4 regions of the Actinomadura formosensis genome follow, and region 3 is predicted to be linked to each of the others. Evidence: riboswitches for the same ligand, from Rfam matches in the RefSeq annotation. Region 3 holds a riboswitch; each other region holds the start of a gene.

Region 1 (4,732 bases), 3.3 Mb from region 3:
TCATCGTCCCGCCAGCGGGATGCGCGCCGCCACCCCGAACCCGCCGCCGGGACGCGGCCCGGCGGTGAACTCGCCGCCGAGCAGCCCGACCCGCTCCCGCATCCCGACGATGCCGTACCCGACGCCGACCACCCCGCCATGCCCGTCGTCCGCGACCTCTAGGAGGAGTTCCCGGTCCCGGTAGTCGACGGTCACCTGGCAGTGGTCGATGTCCGCGTGCCGGACGACGTTCGTGACCGCCTCCTGCACGATCCGGTATGCGGACAGGTCGATGTCCGGCGGCAGGGGCCTCGGCTCACCTTCGATATGGACGTCCACGCGAACCCCGGCGTCGTTCGTCGCCTCGGCGAGCCGGTCCAGATCGTCCAGGCCGGGCATGGGCCCCAGGGGCGCCTTGCCCGGGTCGTCCTTGCGGAGCGCGGTGACCATCCTGCGCAACCCGGACAGGGTGTCGCGGCTGGTGGCCTCGATCGCGGCCAGCGCGTTACGGGCCTCCGCCGGCTGGGTCTCGATCACCCGTCCGCCCACCCCGGCCTGGATGGCGATGATCCCGATGCTGTGGGCGACCATGTCGTGCAGTTCCCGCGCTATCCGGAGCCGCTCCTCGGCGATCGCCTGCTCGTGCAGCGCCCGGGCGTGCAGGCGGCGCACCCGGACGCTGTTCCCCACCATCCACGAGACGGCCAACGCCAGGACGATCGTGATGAAGAAGGAGACGTCCGGGATGTACATCCAGGTGAGGAAGACCAGCACCGCGGCCGCCTGCACCAGGCCGGCGATAACGGCGACGGTGATCGAGACCCGGCGCGGATACCCGGCCGCGATGCGGCCGACGGCGAGATCGGTGAAGACCAGTTGCAGGCCGCCGATCGCCAGGTTGGGCATCACGGCCAAGGGAGCGGTCCACGTGAGGAGCAGGACCGCGAAGGCCGGCAGCGGATTGCGCCGCAGCAGCGTCATGACGAGCACCGTCAGCACGACCACCGCAAGGAATTCCACGTCGAGGAGCCCGTTCGGCAACCCGACGTAGACGACGACCGGGTAGAGGGCGGCCCCGCCCCAGGTGAGGACCCTCCACGAGACGTGGCGTACCCGGCTCAGCGGTTGCGCGACCATGCGGCGAGCGTAACCACCCTCCCCCGCCGGCACATTGGCCCAGAGGCGTAATTCTCCGGGCTACAAGCGGCCGTCAGGAATGTGGCCGGCGGTCCGATGACCGTTGAGCGTGGCGCCCGACACCGTTATCCGCATGAAGCGCTGGGTGTCATTGGTTCTGGCTCTCGAAATCCTTGGAATCGTTCTTTTCTCCATTATCTACGACTCGCTGGATTTCCATATCTACTGGCTGGGCGGGCACGCCGTAACAGATGACGCGAGGCTCTACGAGGAGCAGCTCGCCGACCACTGGTTCACCAACACGCCTTTCATGGCCGCGTTGTTCACTCCGCTGTCCGCGTTGCCGCTCCGACCGGCCCGGATGCTGTGGCAACTGGCCTCGCTGGCGGCCTTCGCATGGGCCTGCCGGACGACGCTGAAACTCACGGGCCGCCGCGCTTCCCCGGCCGCCGTCGTGGCGGCGGGGCTGCTCCTCGAACCGATCTGGCACTCGTTCTTCCTCGGCCAGGTCAACCTGTTCCTGCTCGCCCTCGTCCTCGCGGACATGCACCGCGTCGCCCTCGGCCGTCCCGCCGGAATCGGCATCGGCATCGCGACCGCGATCAAGCTGACCCCGGCCGTCTTCGTCGTCCTGCTCCTGGTGACGCGGCGGACGAGGGACGCTTTCACGGCGACCGCGACCTTCGCCGTCTGCACCCTGCTCGCCTGCTTCATCGCCCCGGACGCGTCCCGCCTCTATTGGCTGCGCACGTTCTACGACACGTCACGCGTGGGCGTCCCGTACATCAGCAACCAATCCCCGTACGGCGCGCTGACCCGCATATTGCGGGGGACGGGCGAGGTGGGCGACTGGTACACCGCCATTCCGCTGACCATCGGCGTCTTCGGCCTCACGGTCGCCGCCCTATGGGCAAGGCGAGGCGACTGGCTGAGCGCGACAGCCGTCACAGGCGCGACCGGCCTGCTGGTCTCCCCCATCTCCTGGGCGCACCACTGGGCATGGATCGTCCCGGCACTGGCGGTCCTGATCCGCAACAACAACCGGAAGACCGCCCTGGCCGGCTACATCCTGTTCGCACTGTCTCCGCTGTGGTGGACGCCCCATAACGGCCACCCGCTCGAATACGGCTTCCACATCCTGCTGACCCCCGTCGCGAACTGCTACCTGCTGGCCGGCGTGTTCTTCCTCGTCCACATGGCCGTCCGCCTTCGGAACACCCCGTACGTTCTCACCAGCGGTCGTGGTGGACGGCTGCGTCCAGCGGACGGCGCCGGCGCCAGCCGTGCCGTTCGAGATCCGGAGCGGATTGGAGACGGGTGACCGGGCCGAGGCAGAGCCAGGCGACCGGACGGATGGCCTCGGGAATGCCGAGCAGGTCGCGCAGGTACGGTTCCCGATAGAACGACACCCACCCGACGCCGAGGTTCTCCACGGTGGCGGCGAGCCACAGATTCTGGATGGCCAGGCAGACCGAGTACAGCCCCGCGTCGGCGATCGCGTGCCTGCCCAGGACCGCCGGGCCGCCGCGTTCGGGATCGTAGGTGACCACGATCGACAGGCTGGACTCCAGAATCCCGTCGATCTTGATCCGCGCGAAGCGTTCGGCGGCGGCGCCCGTCAGGGTGGCGGCGAAGGCGGCGCGTTCCGACTGGACGTGGTCGTAGAACGCGCGCCGGGCGGCGGGATCGCCCACGAGGATGAAATCCCATGGCTGCGACAGCCCGACACTGGGCGCGGCGTGCGCGGCCTCCAGGACCCGGTCGAGGACGTCCGGCGGGATCGGCGCGCCGGTGAATTCGGCGCGCACGTCACGGCGGCGGTGGATGGCGTCATAGACGTTCACGGCAGGCTCCCGCTGCATCGGGCCGCCGTGAACGGCGGCCGTTCGGAGCGAGGCCGGTCTTCGGACTTCCGGATCGACGCTCGACCACCCGCCTTCCCGGCCGGACGGCCAGTGGCTGCGCGAACGCGCCTGGGTGGCAGCTCCCCGGTCACCGCGGCGGGCCCGTGCCGGAATTCCACCGGCTTCCCGATTCTCCCCACATGGGGCACCCCGCGTCAGTTCATGCCACCCGCGACTCTACCGCCCCGCTGATCTTCGAACACCACGGCGGTCACCGTCCCCGACGACCACGAGCGAGCCGAGCATCCGCCGGCATACGTGATCGGCCGTTCGGGCGCGTGGGCTCGTCATCGGTGGCGGGTGTCCTTACCGCCGGCCGGCGCCCGGGACGTCCACTTCGGTGGCGAGGATCCGGCCGGAGCCGGGTGCGACCGGTTCGGTCTCGGTCATGCCGCGCCATTCGGCGGCGGTGATGAACAGCGTCCTGCCGTCCGGGCCGCCCAGCGCGCAGGCGAAGCCGCCGCGGTCCAGGTGGACGGTTTGCAGGATCTCGCCGCCCTCCGCGACGCGCACGCAGCGCCGGTTGGGGACGTCGGCGTACCAGACCGCGTCCTCCGCGTCCACGCAGATGCCGTCCGGGGCGGCGGCCTCCCCCAGATCGGCCCAGACCCGGCGGCCCGACAGCCCGCCGTCCGCGTCGATGTCGAAGGCCACGAGATTGTGGCGGTAGGAGTCCGCGACGATCAGTGTGGACTTGTCGGGCGTCACCGCCATTCCGTTGGGGAACGCGATGTCGTCCGCCACCTGGCGTACCGAGCCGTCCGCGACCAGAGAGACGGACCCGGGCTTGGACACTTCACCGGACATCGGGTCGAAGCCGACGGCGTTGACGTAGAGGCCGCCGCGGCCGTCGGCGACGACGTCGTTCCAGCCGGATGGGCCGAGTTCGGCGTGGGCGACCAGGGTTCCATCGGGGTCGCGGCGCAGCAGCCGCCCGTCCGCCGACGAGACGATCATGAGCCGGTCGTCGAGCCATGCCGTGCACAGCGGCAGCGACCTCACCCGCGCGACCACTTCGGCGGCACCGTCCAGGCCGACGGCGACGACCTCGCCCGCGGACCAGTCGGAGAAGTACAGCCGGTCCCCGTGCCAGCGCGGCGACTCGACCAGTCCCCGGCCGTCCAGCAGCGTTCTGACCTCGCCCATCGTCATCACCACCCGTCTCGGACGCCGGCCCGGTGCCGGCCGTCCCATCCTCCATACGAACGGCGACCGGCTGGATCGACGGAAACCGGGCCGCAAAGCGGAGTGCCGCTTTCTGAGTACCTCGAATCGGGGAGGTACGGGCCATACTCGAACTCGCGATCCTCGGCTTCCTGGCCGAACGTGACATGCACGCCTACGAGCTGCGGCGGCTCACCGCGCCGGACGACCTGGAGATCTCCGACCGCAACCGGCACTTCGTCCTGCTGGCCTTCCCGCATCTGCTGCCGTCGGCCGAGGGCCGGTCCGCGGTCCTCCAGCGGCGCCTCGACTTCCTCGACGACCCGCAACGCGGATTCTTCGCCGGAGACGGCCGGGCGCTCCGCCATGACGAGCTCGCATCGCCGTTCCAGGCGGGCATCCAGCACATCGCCCGGGTGACGTCCACCGCCGAGCGGGACTGGCCGGCCCGGACGCTCGCGACCCTCCGTCCCGGAGCCTCCCCCACCTGAATACACACTGGAGGGCGGTCGAGTGTGTATCGTGTGGCCCATGGCGAGACTCAACAT
Region 2 (4,732 bases), 2.6 Mb from region 3:
GCCGTAGAAGAACAGGCCCTCGATGCAGGCCGCGAAGCAGATCAGGTTGAGCAGGAACACCCGGCGGTCGGCGGCGGTGCGGAGTTCGTCCAGGGAACCGAGCGAGTCGATCCAGCGGAAGCAGAACTCCGCCTTGGCCCGGATGGACGGGATGTGCTCGATCGCCGCGAACGCCCGCGCACGCTCGTCGTGGTCGGGCAGGTAGGTGTCCAGGAGGGTGAGATAGAACTGTACGTGTACGGCCTCCTCGTATAGCTGCCGCGACAGGTAGAGCCGGGCCTCCGGGGCGTTCACGTGCTTGTAGAGGTTCAGCACCAGGTTGTTCGCCACGATCGAGTCGCCGGTGGCGAAGAACGCGACGAGCCGGTTGACGAGGTGCAGTTCGGCGGGCGTGAGCCGGGCGAGGTCCGGGAGGTCGGACGCGAGGTCCACCTCCTCCACCGTCCAGGTGTTGCGGATCGCGGCCCGGTACCGCTCGTAGAAGTCGGGGTAGCGCATGGGCCGGAGGGTCAGGTCCATGCCGGGATCGAGCAGCATTACTGGCAGGCCTCGCAGGTCTCGGGGTTCTCCAGGGAGCAGACGGCCGCGGCGACGGTCGTCTGGGCGATCCGCGTCGCCGGGCGGGAACGCAGGTAGTAGGTGGTCTTCAGCCCGCTCCGCCACGCGTAGGCGTACATCGAGGAGAGCTTGCCGATCGTCGGCGTCTCCATGAACAGGTTCAGCGAGTGCGCCTGGTCGATGTAGGGGGTGCGGGCGGCGGCGAGGTCGATCAGCGCCTTCTGCGGCAGTTCCCAGGCCGTCCGGTACAGGGACCGCATCTCCTCCGGCAGGTCGACCAGGCCCTGGACGGAGCCGTTCGCCCTCTTGATCGCCTCCCGGACCGCCGGCGTCCACAGCCCGAGCGACTTCAGGTCGTCCACGAGGTAGCCGTTGATCTGCAGGAACTCGCCGGACAGCGTCTCGCGCTTGAACAGGTTGGACACCTGCGGCTCGATGCACTCGCAGCAGCCCGCGATGGACGCGATCGTGGCGGTCGGCGCGATCGCGATCAGCAGCGAGTTGCGGAGCCCGACCTCGGCGACGCGTGCGCGGAGCGCGGCCCATTCGCGGGGACGGGCCGGGGCCGCGTCCGGGAAGTGGTCCACGTGGAGCCGGCCGCGGGCCGTGCGCGTCATGCCGTAGGCGGGCAGCGGGCCGTGGAGAGCGGCCAGGTCGGCGGACGCGTGGTAGGCGGCCAGCGCGATCTCCTCGGCGATGCGGGTGGACAGGGCGCGGGCCTCGTCCGAGTCGAACGGCAGGCGGAGCGTGAAGAAGACGTCCGCGAGCCCCATCACGCCCAGGCCGACCGGCCGCCACTTGCGGTTTGCCTTCTCCGCCTCCGGCGTGGGGTAGAAGCCCCTGTCGATGGTGCGGTCCAAGAACCGGACGGCCGTGCGGACCGTGGAACGAAGCCGCTCCCAGTCGACCCCAGCGGAAGTGACGTGCGCGGCCAGATTCACCGATCCGAGGTTGCAGACGGCCGCCTCGCCATCGCTCGTCACCTCAAGGATCTCCGTGCACAGGTTCGACAGGTGCACGGTCTGGCCCGGCTCGGCGGTCTGGTTGCAGGCGCGGTTGGCGGCGTCCTTGAACGTCATCCAGCCGTTGCCCGTTTCGGCGAGCGTCCGCATCATGCGCCCGTACAGCTTGCGGGCCGGGAGCTGCCGGACGAACCGTCCGTCCCGCTCGGCCGCCCGGTACGCCTCGTCGAACGCCTCGCCCCACAGGTCCGCCAGCTCGGGGACCTCTTGCGGGTCGAACAGCGACCACGTCGCGTCGGCCTCGACGCGGCGCATGAACTCGTCCGGGATCCAGTTGGCGAGGTTCAGGTTGTGGGTGCGGCGCGCGTCCTCGCCGGTGTTGTCGCGCAGTTCGAGGAACTCCTCGATGTCGGCGTGCCACGGCTCCAGGTACACGCAGGCCGCGCCCTTGCGGCGCCCGCCCTGGTTGACGGCCGCGACGGACGCGTCCAGCGTGCGCAGCCACGGGACGATCCCGTTCGAATGCCCGTTGGTGCCGCGGATCAGCGAGCCGCGCGAGCGGACCTTCGTCCAGGAGATCCCGATGCCGCCCGCGTACTTGCTGAGCCGCGCGACCTGCCCGTACCGCTCGTAGATCGACTCCAGCTCGTCGCGCGGCGAGTCGAGCAGGAAGCAGGACGACAGCTGCGGGCGGCGCGCCGCCGAGTTGAACAGCGTCGGCGAACTCGGCAGATACGACAGCGTGCTGAGCAGCCCGTACAGCTCGGCCGCCTCCTCGACACCGTCGGCCAGCCCGCACGCCACCCGCAGCAGGAAGTGCTGGGGCCGCTCCAGGACGAGCCGCGACCGCGGATGCCGCAGCAGATACCGGTCGTAGAGGGTGCGGAGCCCGAAGTACTCGAAACGGTCGTCGGCGGACTCGTCGATGAGGGCGTCGAGGGCGGGCGCGTTGGCGGCGGCGAACGCGGCCGGGGCGTCCGCCAGCAGGCCCTCCCGGTGCGCGGCGGCGATCGACTCGGCGAACGCCGTGACGCCGGCGGACGCCGCCTCGTCCCGGATCCGGCGGCCGAGCAGCCGCGCGGCGACCCTGGAGTATCCGGGTTCGGCGGGCACCAGCGCGGCGGCCTCGCCGATCGCGAGGTCCCGCAGCGCCGCCACGTCCAGCCCGTCCCCGGACCGGACGGCGGCCAGCACCCGTCCCGCCTCGACGTCCGGTACCCCGTCGCAGGCCGCCTCGACCTCGGCGGCGATCTCCGCCGCCGGCGGCGCGGCCAGAGCCTGTGTCACGTGCATCTCCCCTCGCAAGCGCCTCGCGGAGGCATGCGAACGGGACACGGCGGCACGCCGCGCTCCGCCCCCGGTCCACCCGCGAGACCTGGACGTGTCGGGCTGGCAGGTCTTCGGACTCGCGGGCGCCGCCTCGAAAGGCGTCCTACTGGCCGTCGCTTCCCGGGCCGCGCGGCCCAGTGCGTGATGACGGCGGTCGTTCCCGCTCACCGCTGCGGGGCAGTCCCGGACTCGCACCGGGTTCCCTCTTGCGACGCCCCCGCCGCGAACGACGGGGGCGAACCAGCACGGGATTGAACCCTACATGTAGTTGACGATCTTTGCGCAACCCCAAGATGTTGGGCGTGTCACGCGGAACTTAGGGTCGCCTGCACGGCCGCCGCAGGTGCTGGGACGATGGTCACCGTCATGCCCGTCCATCCCCCGCCGTTCCGGACCGCACGCGCGGTGGTGTTCGCCACCGTGTGCATCACCCTGACCGTTCTCGGGCACGTCCTCGCGGGTGGCGCCGCGGTGCCGGGGTGGGCGGCGGCGACGGGATTCGGCGCGGTGCTGGGCGTGACGCTGCTGCTGGCGGGCCATGAACGCTCACTGGCGACGATCCTCGGCGGGCTCCTCGGCGGGCAGTTCGCGCTGCACACGCTGTTCACGCACTCGGCCGCCCAGGCGACCCACCACACTCCCGCCATGCACGCGGCCATGGCGCACGGCGCGGACACCGTGGCGGCGCCGGCCGCGCACGGCGGCGACAGCCTCGGGATGACGCTCGCGCACTGCGTGGCCGCGCTGGTCGCGGCGTGGTGGCTGCGGCGCGGCGAGCGGGCCGCGTGGACGCTGGCCCGCCGGGTCGCCGCCGTCGCCGACCGCCCGGTCCGGCTGCTGCTCGCCCTGCTCGCCATCGAGGCGGCGAACCCCCCGCGGCCGGTCGCGGTGGTCCCGGCGGCGGACGCCGTCCCGGCCGCCGGCCGCGTGCTGCGGCATCAGGTCGTCCGGCGGGGTCCCCCCGCGCGTTCGGGGGCGCTCGCACACCGCTGAAGCGGGCGCCGTACGTCACCGGACGCCGATCCCCGGCCATCCGGCTCTTCCCGTACGACTCGAACGGAGTTCCGCCATGCCTTTCGTCCCGCATGCGCGCCGCCTCGGCGCCCTCGCGGCCCTGTCCGCCGCGTCCGTGCTCGGCCTCGCCACGGCCGCGTCCGCCCACGTCACCGCCAACCCGAAGACCGCCGAGCAGGGCTCGTACACCAAGGTGGCGTTCCGGGTGCCGAACGAGCACGGCAACGCGTCCACGACCAAGCTCGTGATACACCTGCCGGTCGAGCATCCGCTGGCGTCGGTGTCGGTGCGTCCCCTGCCCGGCTGGACGGCGAAGGTGGAGAAGTCGAAGCTGCCGGAGCCGATGAAGGCCCACGGCGGCGAACTCACCGAGGCCATCACCACGATCACCTGGACCGGCGGCAAGATCGAACCGGGCCAGTTCCAGGAGTTCGACGTGTCGATGGGCCCGCTCCCGGCCGACACCGACCAGATGATGTTCAAGGCCGACCAGACGTACTCGAACGGCGAGGTCGTCAAGTGGGAGGAGGCCCCGGCGGACGGCGCCGCCGAACCGGAGCACCCGGCCCCGTCGCTCAGGCTCCTGCCGAAGGGCGACGCGCAGACGGCCGGCCTGACCGCGAACGTGAAGCCCGCCGCCGAGGCGGCGCCCGATGACGGGACGGCCCGGCTGCTCGGCGGCATCGGCATCGCGGCCGGTGTGATCGGCATCGGCGTGGGCGGCTACGGCCTGACCCGCGCACGGAGCCGGTCATGAGGCGCCTCGCGGTCATCTTCGTGACCATGGGAACGGCCCTGGCGCTGACCGCGGCCCCGGCGTCCGCCCACACCACGCTGACGTCGGCGAGCCCGGCGAAGGACGCGACGGT
Region 3 (4,732 bases):
CCTTGGACTCGGCCGCGCCGATGAACCCGACCGGGATCCCGAGGACCGCGGCCGGGCGTCCCGCGCCCGCCTCCACCAGCTCCAGCAGCCGGAACAGCGCCGTCGGCGCGTTGCCGACCGCGACGACCGCGCCGTCCAGCCGGCCGCGCCACAGCTCCAGCGCGGCGGCGCTCCGCGTGGTGCCGAGCCGCGCCGCCAGCCCGGGCACCTCCGGCTCGCCGAGCGTGCACACGATCTCGTTGCCGGCGGGCAGCCGGGCCCGGGTGATGCCGGACGCGACCATCCGCGCGTCGCACAGGACCGGCGCGCCGGCGAGCAGCGCCGCCCGCGCCCGCTCCACCACGCCCGGCGACCACACCAGGTCCTGGACGAGGTCGGTCATGCCGCAGGCGTGGATCATCCGCACCGCCACCCGCGCCACGTCGTCCGGCAGGCCGGCCAGGTCGGCCTCCGCGCGGATGGTCGCGAACGACCGCCGGTAGATCTCCGCGCCGTCGCGGACGTAGTCGATCATTCCTGTCCTTCCCCTGGCATCTTCAGCACGACCGGGCCGCGGGGCGTCCCGCAGCGCCGCTCGCAGCCCACCCAGTGGACGGGGACCGCGGGGGCGCGCTCCAGGCCGGCCACCCAGCGCCGCGCCTCGCCCTGCACGTCCCCCCGCGACTTCGCGCACCCGGGGCCGCCCGTGCAGGCCGTCACCCCGACCCACGGCGAGGCGGCGCCCGCCGCGAACCCCGCCGCTTCGAGCCGGGCGGCGATCCGCTCCGCCTCGTCCCGGCGCAGGTCGCGCAGCACGACACTCCGCCAGGGCGTCACGCGCACCTCGTCCGCGACCTCCGCGAGCGCTTCGGCCCCCGTCCCCGCCAGCCGTCCGAGCGGCGGCACGACCTCCAGCGCGACCAGCCCGTCCCGCTGCCCGACGATCCCGGCGTGCGGGACGGGAGGGGCGTGGGTGCCCGGCGCGCCGGTGAGCGTCCCGCCCAGCCGTTCGGCGACGAGCCGCGCGCCGCCCGGTACCTCCGCCAGCCGCCACGCGTCCCCGCGGACCGCGAGGAAGGCGTCGGCCGCCGCGAGCAGCAGGGCGACCGCGGGCACGCCGTCACCGGGCACGCCGTCACCGGGCACCAGGAGCGTCCCGGCGAGGAGGAGACCGGCCGGGGTGCAGGTCAGGTCGGCGTCCAGCGCGGTCATGTCGCCGGTGCCGTCGTCCAGCGCGAACAGGAAGCGGCCGGACAGGGCGGCCAGCCGGGGGTGCGCGCACAGCGCCCGGTCCAGGGCCGTGACCAGCGGATCGGTCGCCAGGACGCCGCGCGTGCCGCGCCCGCCCAGCGGGGAGGCGACGATGTTGCGCACCCGTTCGTGGGACGGCGACGGCAGCAGGCCCGCCGCCTCCAGCCGTCCGGCGAGCGCGGCCGGGTCGCGGACGCCGCGCAGTTGCAGGTTGCCGCGGGACGTGAGCTCGATCACGTCGAGTCCCAGTTCGCGGGCGGCGCCGCCGAGCGTGCGGAGCTGCGCGGCGGACACCGCGCCGCCCGGGACGCGGACGCGCGCCAGCGGCCCGTCGGCGGCGTCGTGGGTCCGCAGCATCCCCGGGCACGCGTCGGGGCGGGCTCTGGCATTGGGCGCGGGGATATTCGGCAGGGGGGCATCCGGCACGCGGGCATTCGGCACGGGGAGGATGTTAACCACACTTTGCGGGCGCGCCGCGCTGCCGTACTCTTCTCCCAGACGATGGCAAAGGGAGGAAGCCGGTGCGAATCCGGCGCGGTCCCGCCACTGTGACCGGGGAGCGAACCCCGCTTGAGGCCACTGTCCACGCGGACGGGAAGGCCGGGGCGAGCGTCGATCCGGGAGCCAGGAGACTCCTGCCGTCGCGACACCCGCGACCGGGGCGAGGACCCCAGGGGGAGGAACGGCCGTGTCCGCTGGCACCGTCCTGTTGCTGTCGACGTCCGACACCGATCTGCTGAGCGCCCGCGCGTCCGGCGCCGCCTACCGGCTCGGCAACCCCGCGCGCCTCCGCGTGGACGACCTTCCCGCCCTGGTGGAGGGCACCGACCTCGTCGTGGTGCGGCTGCTCGGCGGCCGGCGCGCCTGGCAGGACGGCCTCGACGCGCTGCTCGCGGGGCCCCGCCCGGTGGTCGTCCTCGGCGGCGAGCAGGCCCCCGACGCCGAACTGATGGAACTGTCCCGTCTCAGGGGCGGCGTGAGCGGCGGTGTCTGCGCCGACGCGCACGCCTACCTCGCGCACGGCGGGCCCGCCAACCTGGCCGAGCTGCACGCGTTCCTGTCCGACACCGTGCTGCTGACCGGATACGGCTTCGCGCCCCCCGCCCCCACGCCGACGTGGGGACGGCTCGACCGCGCGGCCCGCACCACCGAGGGCCCGGTCATCGGCGTCCTGTACTACCGCGCCCACCACATGGCCGGGAACACCGCGTTCGTGGAGACGCTGTGCACCGCCATCGAGGACGCGGGCGGGCGGGCGATGCCGGTGTTCTGCTCGTCGCTGCGCACCGCCGAGCCCGCGCTGCTGGACACGCTCCGCGCGGCGGACGCGCTGGTCGTGACCGTGCTCGCGGCGGGCGGTTCGCGCCCCGCGACGGCCGGGGCGGGCGGCGACGACGAGGCGTGGGACGTGGGCGCCCTCGCCGCGCTGGACGTCCCGATCCTGCAGGGCCTCTGCCTCACCACGAGCCGTGCCGACTGGGACGCGAGCGACGACGGCCTGTCCCCGCTGGACGCCGCGTCGCAGGTCGCCATCCCCGAGTTCGACGGGCGCATCATCACCGTCCCGTTCTCCTTCAAGGAGATCGACGAGGACGGCCTCACCGTCTACCGCGCCGACCCCGAGCGGGCCGCCCGCGTCGCCGGGATCGCCGTCCGGCACGGCCGCCTCCGCCACACCCCGCCCGCCGGGCGCCGCATCGTCGTGATGCTGTCGGCGTATCCGACGAAGCACTCGCGCGTCGGCAACGCCGTCGGCCTCGACACCCCGGCGAGCACCGTCCGGCTGCTGGCCCGCCTCGGCGACGCCGGCTACGACCTCGGCGAAGGCTTCCCCGGCGTCCGCGACCGGGACGGCGACGCGCTCATCCACGCGCTCATCGCGGCCGGCGGCCAGGACGAGGACTGGCTCACCGAGGAGCAGCTCGCGGGCAACCCCGTGCGCATCTCGGCCGCGTCCTACGAACGCTGGTACCGCACCCTCCCGGGCGGCCTGCGGGAGGGGATGGAACGGCACTGGGGCCCGCCCCCCGGCGAGCTGTTCGTCCAGGACGGCGACATCGTCCTCGCCGCCCTGCGCGCCGGGAACGTCGTCGTGATGGTGCAGCCGCCACGCGGCTTCGGGCAGAACCCCATCGCGATCTACCACGACCCCGACCTGCCGCCCAGCCACCACTACCTGGCCGCCTACCGCTGGCTGTCGGAGGAGTTCGGCGCGCACGCCATCGTGCACGTCGGCAAGCACGGCAACCTGGAGTGGCTGCCCGGCAAGGCGGCCGGCATGTCGGCGTCGTGCGGCACCGACGCGGCCCTCGGCGACGTCCCGCTGATCTACCCGTTCCTCGTCAACGACCCGGGGGAGGGGACGCAGGCCAAGCGCCGCGCGCACGCCGTCCTCGTGGACCACATGGTCCCGCCGATGGCCCGCGCCGAGACCTACGGCGACATCGCCCGCCTCGAACAGCTCCTCGACGAGCACGCCACGATCGCCGCGATGGACCCGGCGAAGCTCCCGGCGATCCGCGCGCAGATCTGGACGCTGATCCAGGCCGCGAAGCTCGACTACGACCTCGGCCTGGACGACCGCCCGCACGACACCGAGTTCGACGACTTCCTGCTGCACGTGGACGGCTGGCTGTGCGAGGTGAAGGACGCGCAGATCCGCGACGGCCTCCACGTCCTCGGCCTGGCCCCGGAGGGGGACACCCGCGTCGACCTGGTGCTGGCCATGCTCCGCGCCCGGCAGATGTGGTCGGGCCGCGAGACCCTCCCCGGCCTGCGCGAGGCACTGGGGCTCAGCGAGGACGGCGGCGCGGCCCTCGCCGACGTCGACGCCGCCGAGACCACCGCCCGCGAACTCGTCCAGGCCATGGAGGACGCCGCCTGGTCCGCGGACGCGGCCGAAGAGGCCGCCCGGCGGGTCCCGGCCGAGCGCCGCGAGCCCGTGCGGCGCGTCCTGGAGTTCGCCGCCACCGAGATGGTCCCGCGCCTGGCCCGCACGTCCGACGAACTCGACCACGTCCTGCACGCCCTGGACGGCGGCTACATCCCGGCGGGCCCGAGCGGGTCGCCGCTGCGCGGCCTGGTCAACGTCCTGCCGACCGGCCGCAACTTCTACTCGGTGGACCCGCGCGCCGTCCCCAGCCGCCTCGCCTGGGAGACCGGGCAGGCGATGGCCGGCTCGCTGCTGGAGCGCTACCGCGCCGACCACGGCGAATGGCCGCGCTCGGTCGGCCTGTCGGTGTGGGGGACGAGCGCCATGCGCACCGCCGGAGACGACGTCGCCGAGGTGCTGGCGCTGCTCGGCGTCCGCCCGGCATGGGACGAGGCGTCCCGCCGCGTCACCGAACTCGAACCGATCCCGCTCGCCGAGCTGGGCCGGCCGCGCATCGATGTGACGGTCCGCATCAGCGGCTTCTTCCGCGACGCGTTCCCGCACGTCGTCGCGATGCTGGACGACGCCGTCCGGCTCGTCGCGGGCCTGGACGAGCCGGACGCCGACAAC
Region 4 (4,732 bases), 3.2 Mb from region 3:
TCGGATGCGGAGCCCCCGATCAACTCGGACGTCGGGATCTTGAGAGCGGCAGCGAACTTGCGCAGGGTCTCCAGCCGGGTGTCCTGCCGTTCGCCTTGTTCGAGCTTGCGGATCAGGGACAGGGAGACTCCGGCAAGATCCGAGAGTTCCCGCCGGGTGATCCCGCGCCGCTTACGCCACTCCTGTAAGCGTCGCCCAACGCTCCGAGTGCTCATGTTTCCAGGCTATGCACCGCGACCTCGTACGAGCAGGGCATCAATGAGATTAGCGGAGCACCGCCAGACGCGACCCAATCTGTTAGCAGTAAGGTACGACTCGATTAGGGACATAGCCGACCTATCTCGGATCCCTCTGGGGGCCGAATTGGAGGAGTACGCATGACCCAGTGGCGCAAATCGAAGCGCAGCGGCGGGGGCGCGCAGTCCAATTGTGTGGAGGTGGCGAGCCTCTCCGGTCACATCGGCATGCGCGACAGCAAGGACCCGGACGGCCCCCGCATCACGCTCCCGGCCGAGCAATTCCGCCGGCTGGCCGCCGCCATCAAGCACGGAGCCCATGACGTGGCCTAGCAAGGCCGCCCTCCGGCAGGCATGAAGAGCCTCCGTCCGCCAGTCGCGGACGGAGGCTCTCCCGTCTTCACTCACTCCGTGCGCCGGACCGGTTCGAGGAGATCGGGGTGGAAGGTCGCCCGCCCCTTGCCTGCGCGTCCGTCCCCTTGACGGGGAGAAGGCCGCCGTCATGCTTGAGGTGGCCACCGATGACCGCCGGGGTACGCAAGTTCGACCCTTGTCCGAAGGACACGCCTTGCCACGTATTGCCATATCCGGTCACCGAGGATTGCCGAGTGAGACAGAGCGGCTCGTAGACCAGGCCATACGCGGGCTGCTCGCCTCCACCGAGGGGGAGATCACAGGGTTGTCCTGCCTGGCGGACGGCGCCGACCAGGTGTTCGCCCGCGCCGTCCTGGACCATGGCGGGGCCGTCGAGGTCATCGTTCCCGCGCGGCAGTACAGGGACGGGCTTCCCGAAGCGGTGCGTGCGGAGTACGACCGCATCGCCTCCAAGGCGAGGGATGTCCATCGGCTTGACTTCACGAAGTCCGAGTCCAGGGCCTACATGGCGGCCAGCGTCTACATGCTCGACCGCGCGGACGAACTGTGGGCCGTGTGGGACGGGAAGCCCGCGCGCGGCTACGGGGGCACCGCCGATGTCGTCGCCTGCGCCCGGGAACGCCGCATCCCCGTCCGCGTGATCTGGCCGGACGGCGCGCAGCGCGGCTGAACCCGGGGGCGCGGCTCTCATCGCGGCCCTGATCGTCCGCCGTCGGTAGACTCGGGGTGCGGATGGTTCGTCCGTGCCCGGACGGGTGCGGACGTCGTAAGAGGGAACCCGGTGCGAGTCCGGGACTGCCCCGCAGCGGTGAGCGGGAACGACCGCCGTCATCACGCACTGGGCCGTACGGCCTGGGAAGCGACGGCCAGTAGGACGCCTTTCGAGGCGGCGCCCGCGAGTCCGAAGACCTGCCTCCGCCCGCGCGCCGGCCGGCGCGCGGTGGTCCGCGGTCTCGTGGGACGGCCTGCGACACGGCTTCGTCATGCCGTGCGCCCTCCCGCGGGTCCGCCCGTGGCACAGCGAGGGAAGCCGCCATGCACACGACGATCCTCGGATATCCCCGTATCGGGGCGCACCGGGAGTTGAAGTTCGCCACCGAGGACTACTGGGCGGGACGCGTCGACGCCGACGCCCTCACCGAGACCGGCGCCGACCTGCGCGCCGAGGTCTGGACGGGCCTGCGCGACGCCGGGCTCGACGCGATCCCGTCGAACACGTTCTCGTTCTACGACCAGATGCTCGACATGAGCGTGCTGCTCGACGCCGTCCCCGACCGGTACCGGCACCTGATGGGGTTCGACCGGTACTTCGCGATGGCGCGCGGGGTCCAGGACGTCCCGCCGCTTGAGATGACCAAATGGTTCGACACCAACTACCACTACATCGTCCCCGAGCTGGGGCCGGACACCCGGTTCCGGCTGGCGTACGGGGCGGCGGCCAAACCGCTCGCCGAGTACCGGGAGGCGAAGGCGCTCGGCATCGACACGCGTCCCGTGCTCGTGGGGCCGCTCACGTATCTGCTGCTGGCCAAGCCGGCGGTGGAGGGGTTCCGTCCGCTCGACCTGCTGGACGGCCTGGTCGACGTCTACGCCGAGGTGCTGGAGCGCCTGGCCGGGTCGGGCGCGCAGTGGGTGCAGTTGGACGAGCCGGTCCTCGCCGCCGACCGGAGCGAGGAGGAGATCGACGCGCTGGCCCGCGCCTACGCGCGCCTCGGGCAGCTCACCAGCAGGCCGCACCTGATGGTCGCCACCTACTTCGGCACGGTCGGTGCGGACGCGTTGCGGGTTCTGGCCCGCAGCCGGGTCGAGGCCGTCGGCCTGGACTTCGTCGCCGGGCCCGGCAACGTCGACGTACTCGCGTCCGTGGGCGGGCTGCCGCGCAAGACGCTCGTGGCGGGCGTGGTCGATGGGCGCAACGTATGGCGCACCGACTCGGGCAGGGCGCTGTCCACCTGCGCCTCCGTGCTGGGTCTCGTCGATCAGCTCGTGGTGGGCACGTCCTGCTCGCTGATGCACGTCCCGATCGACCTGGACGCCGAGACGGCCCTCGACCCGGGCGTCCGGGGGCGGCTCGCGTTCGCCCGGCAGAAGGTCGCCGAGGTCGTCGCGCTCGGACGGGCGCTGCGCGAGGACGTTCCCGTCCCGCAAAGCGCGCCCCTCCCCGAGGCGGGCACGGACCGGGCGGTCCGCGAACGGCTCGGAAGCATCGGCGACACGCGCCGCGGCGACCGCGCCGTCCGGTTCGCCGCGCAGCGGGAGGCGCTCGGCCTGCCGGACCTGGCGACGACCACGATCGGCTCGTTCCCGCAGACCCCCGAGATCCGCGGGGTCCGCGCCGACCGCCGGGCCGGGCGCATCACCGGCGACGCGTACGTCAGGGCCATGAAGGACGAGATCGCCCGCGTGATCGCGCTCCAGGAGGAACTCGGCCTGGACGTCCTCGTCCACGGCGAGCCGGAACGCAACGACATGGTGCAGTACTTCGCCGAGCAGCTCGACGGGTACGCGGCGACCGAGCACGGGTGGGTGCAGTCGTACGGGTCGCGGTACGTCCGCCCGCCGATCCTGCACAGCGACGTCGCGCGGCCCCGTCCGATGACGGTGGAGTGGGCCACGTACGCGCAGTCGCTGACGAGCAGGCCGGTCAAGGGGATGCTGACCGGGCCGGTGACGATGCTGGCCTGGTCGTTCGTCCGGGACGACCAGCCGCTCGCCGAGACCGCCCGGCAGGTCGCCCTCGCCCTCCGCGACGAGATCGCCGACCTGGAGGCCGCCGGGATCCGCGTCATCCAGGTGGACGAGCCGGCGCTGCGCGAGCTGCTGCCGCTCCGGGAGGCCGACCGGCCCGCCTACCTCGACTGGGCGATCGGCGCGTTCCGGCTGGCCACCTCCGGGGTCGGGGACGCCACGCAGATCCACACCCACATGTGCTACTCGGAGTTCGGCGAGATCATCGGCGCGATCGGGGCGCTGGACGCGGACGTGACCAGCGTGGAGGCGGCCCGCTCGCACATGGAGCTCGTCGGTGACCTGCGCGCCGCCGGCTACGGGAACGGCATCGGCCCCGGCGTGTACGACATCCACTCGCCGCGCGTGCCCGCCGCCGAGGAGATCGAGGAGAATCTGCGCCGCGCGCTGCGGGCCGTCGAACCGGGCCGGCTGTGGGTCAACCCCGACTGCGGGCTGAAGACCCGCGCCTACCCCGAGACCGAGGCGTCGCTGCGGAACATGGTCGCGGCCGCCCGCCGCGTCCGCGCGGACCTGGCCGGCTGACCCCCGCCGCCGCATGGCCCGCCCCCACCCGGGCCATGCGGCGGCCGTTCACCGGTTAGTCGTTCATGCACTCGTGCAGCCGGACCAGTTCCTCGCAGACCTCGGTGATGTCGGCGATCGGGAGCCGTCCGGTCTCGCCGGTGCGGGCGTGCCAGCGGAACGTCGCCGCCTCGCACCAGACGGTCAGGTCGCCGTTTCCGGACAGGACGCGGACGCCGAGTTCGTCCCGCGGGCTGAGATGCTCGACGCCGCGCTGGACGAGCAGCGCGTGCAGGTCCTTCGTCGCGTGCGGCTCGTCCCGCCTCCAGGCGTGCCGCCGGCGGCGCGCGGAACGCGGGAGCGGCAGGGCGATCCAGGTCGCCTTGCCGCGGACGGCCGGTGTCCGGAGCCGGGACCGGGACGGGTGGTGCCCCCACCGCCCCCGGGTCAGCAGGTCGATGATCTCCAGGCCGCGGCCGTGTTCGAGCATGGGCCGGCCGGCGTCCTCCTGGGGGCGCCATCCCCTGAGCGTGTCGAACGCCTTGACGACCAGTTCGTCCCGGCCGCTCCCGTCGGTGCGCTGGTAGACCCAGAGTTCGGCACCGGACGCGCCCTCCCGCGACGTGGCGTGTTGCAGGACGTTGGTGGCCAGCTCGCTGACCATGAGGGTGATGTCGTCGACGTCCTGGATGGAGAGCCCCAGTGCCGGGAGCAGTTCCGTGACGTGGGCACGCGCTACCCGCGCGATGGATTCGTCCGCGGGCAGGGGCAGGGCCGCGCAGCCGCCGTTCTCCAGCCTCCAGGGAATCCCGCGCATCGTTGCGGCCTTCGTCATGGCGCCCACCCTCGGGGGTTAGAGAACATTCACG

Evidence for each region. Region 3 has a riboswitch for cobalamin ahead of cobN (cobaltochelatase subunit CobN). Riboswitches for the same ligand answer to the same signal wherever they lie in the genome.
Region 1: it holds a riboswitch for cobalamin, as region 3 does, so the genes downstream of both, bluB (5,6-dimethylbenzimidazole synthase) here and cobN (cobaltochelatase subunit CobN) in region 3, are expected to answer to the same signal.
Region 2: it holds a riboswitch for cobalamin, as region 3 does, so the genes downstream of both, ACQP1N_RS32930 (ribonucleoside-diphosphate reductase subunit alpha) here and cobN (cobaltochelatase subunit CobN) in region 3, are expected to answer to the same signal.
Region 4: it holds a riboswitch for cobalamin, as region 3 does, so the genes downstream of both, metE (5-methyltetrahydropteroyltriglutamate--homocysteine S-methyltransferase) here and cobN (cobaltochelatase subunit CobN) in region 3, are expected to answer to the same signal.

What each region holds. Positions count from the first base shown of each region.
Region 1 covers NZ_CP192011.1:1,160,916-1,165,647, reverse strand. The annotation lists gene ACQP1N_RS05455 (sensor histidine kinase) at 1-1,116, opposite strand; gene ACQP1N_RS05460 (response regulator) at 1-4, opposite strand, end outside; gene ACQP1N_RS05450 (glycosyltransferase 87 family protein) at 1,250-2,437, shown strand; gene bluB (5,6-dimethylbenzimidazole synthase) at 2,346-2,960, opposite strand; cobalamin riboswitch at 2,995-3,188, opposite strand; gene ACQP1N_RS05440 (SMP-30/gluconolactonase/LRE family protein) at 3,327-4,166, opposite strand; gene ACQP1N_RS05435 (hypothetical protein) at 4,352-4,675, shown strand; gene ACQP1N_RS05430 (hypothetical protein) at 4,716-4,732, shown strand, end outside.
Region 2 covers NZ_CP192011.1:7,013,162-7,017,893, forward strand. The annotation lists gene ACQP1N_RS32925 (ribonucleotide-diphosphate reductase subunit beta) at 1-537, opposite strand, end outside; gene ACQP1N_RS32930 (ribonucleoside-diphosphate reductase subunit alpha) at 537-2,807, opposite strand; cobalamin riboswitch at 2,895-3,109, opposite strand; gene ACQP1N_RS32935 (MFS transporter) at 3,204-3,842, shown strand; gene ACQP1N_RS32940 (YcnI family copper-binding membrane protein) at 3,919-4,620, shown strand; gene ACQP1N_RS32945 (copper resistance CopC family protein) at 4,617-4,732, shown strand, end outside.
Region 3 covers NZ_CP192011.1:4,430,440-4,435,171, reverse strand. The annotation lists gene ACQP1N_RS21135 (precorrin-8X methylmutase) at 1-514, opposite strand, end outside; gene ACQP1N_RS21130 (precorrin-3B synthase) at 511-1,671, opposite strand; cobalamin riboswitch at 1,718-1,865, shown strand; gene cobN (cobaltochelatase subunit CobN) at 1,919-4,732, shown strand, end outside.
Region 4 covers NZ_CP192011.1:365,814-370,545, reverse strand. The annotation lists gene ACQP1N_RS01705 (helix-turn-helix domain-containing protein) at 1-215, opposite strand, end outside; gene ACQP1N_RS01700 (DUF397 domain-containing protein) at 378-569, shown strand; gene ACQP1N_RS01695 (hypothetical protein) at 838-1,281, shown strand; cobalamin riboswitch at 1,327-1,542, shown strand; gene metE (5-methyltetrahydropteroyltriglutamate--homocysteine S-methyltransferase) at 1,647-3,884, shown strand; gene ACQP1N_RS01685 (ATP-binding protein) at 3,940-4,698, opposite strand.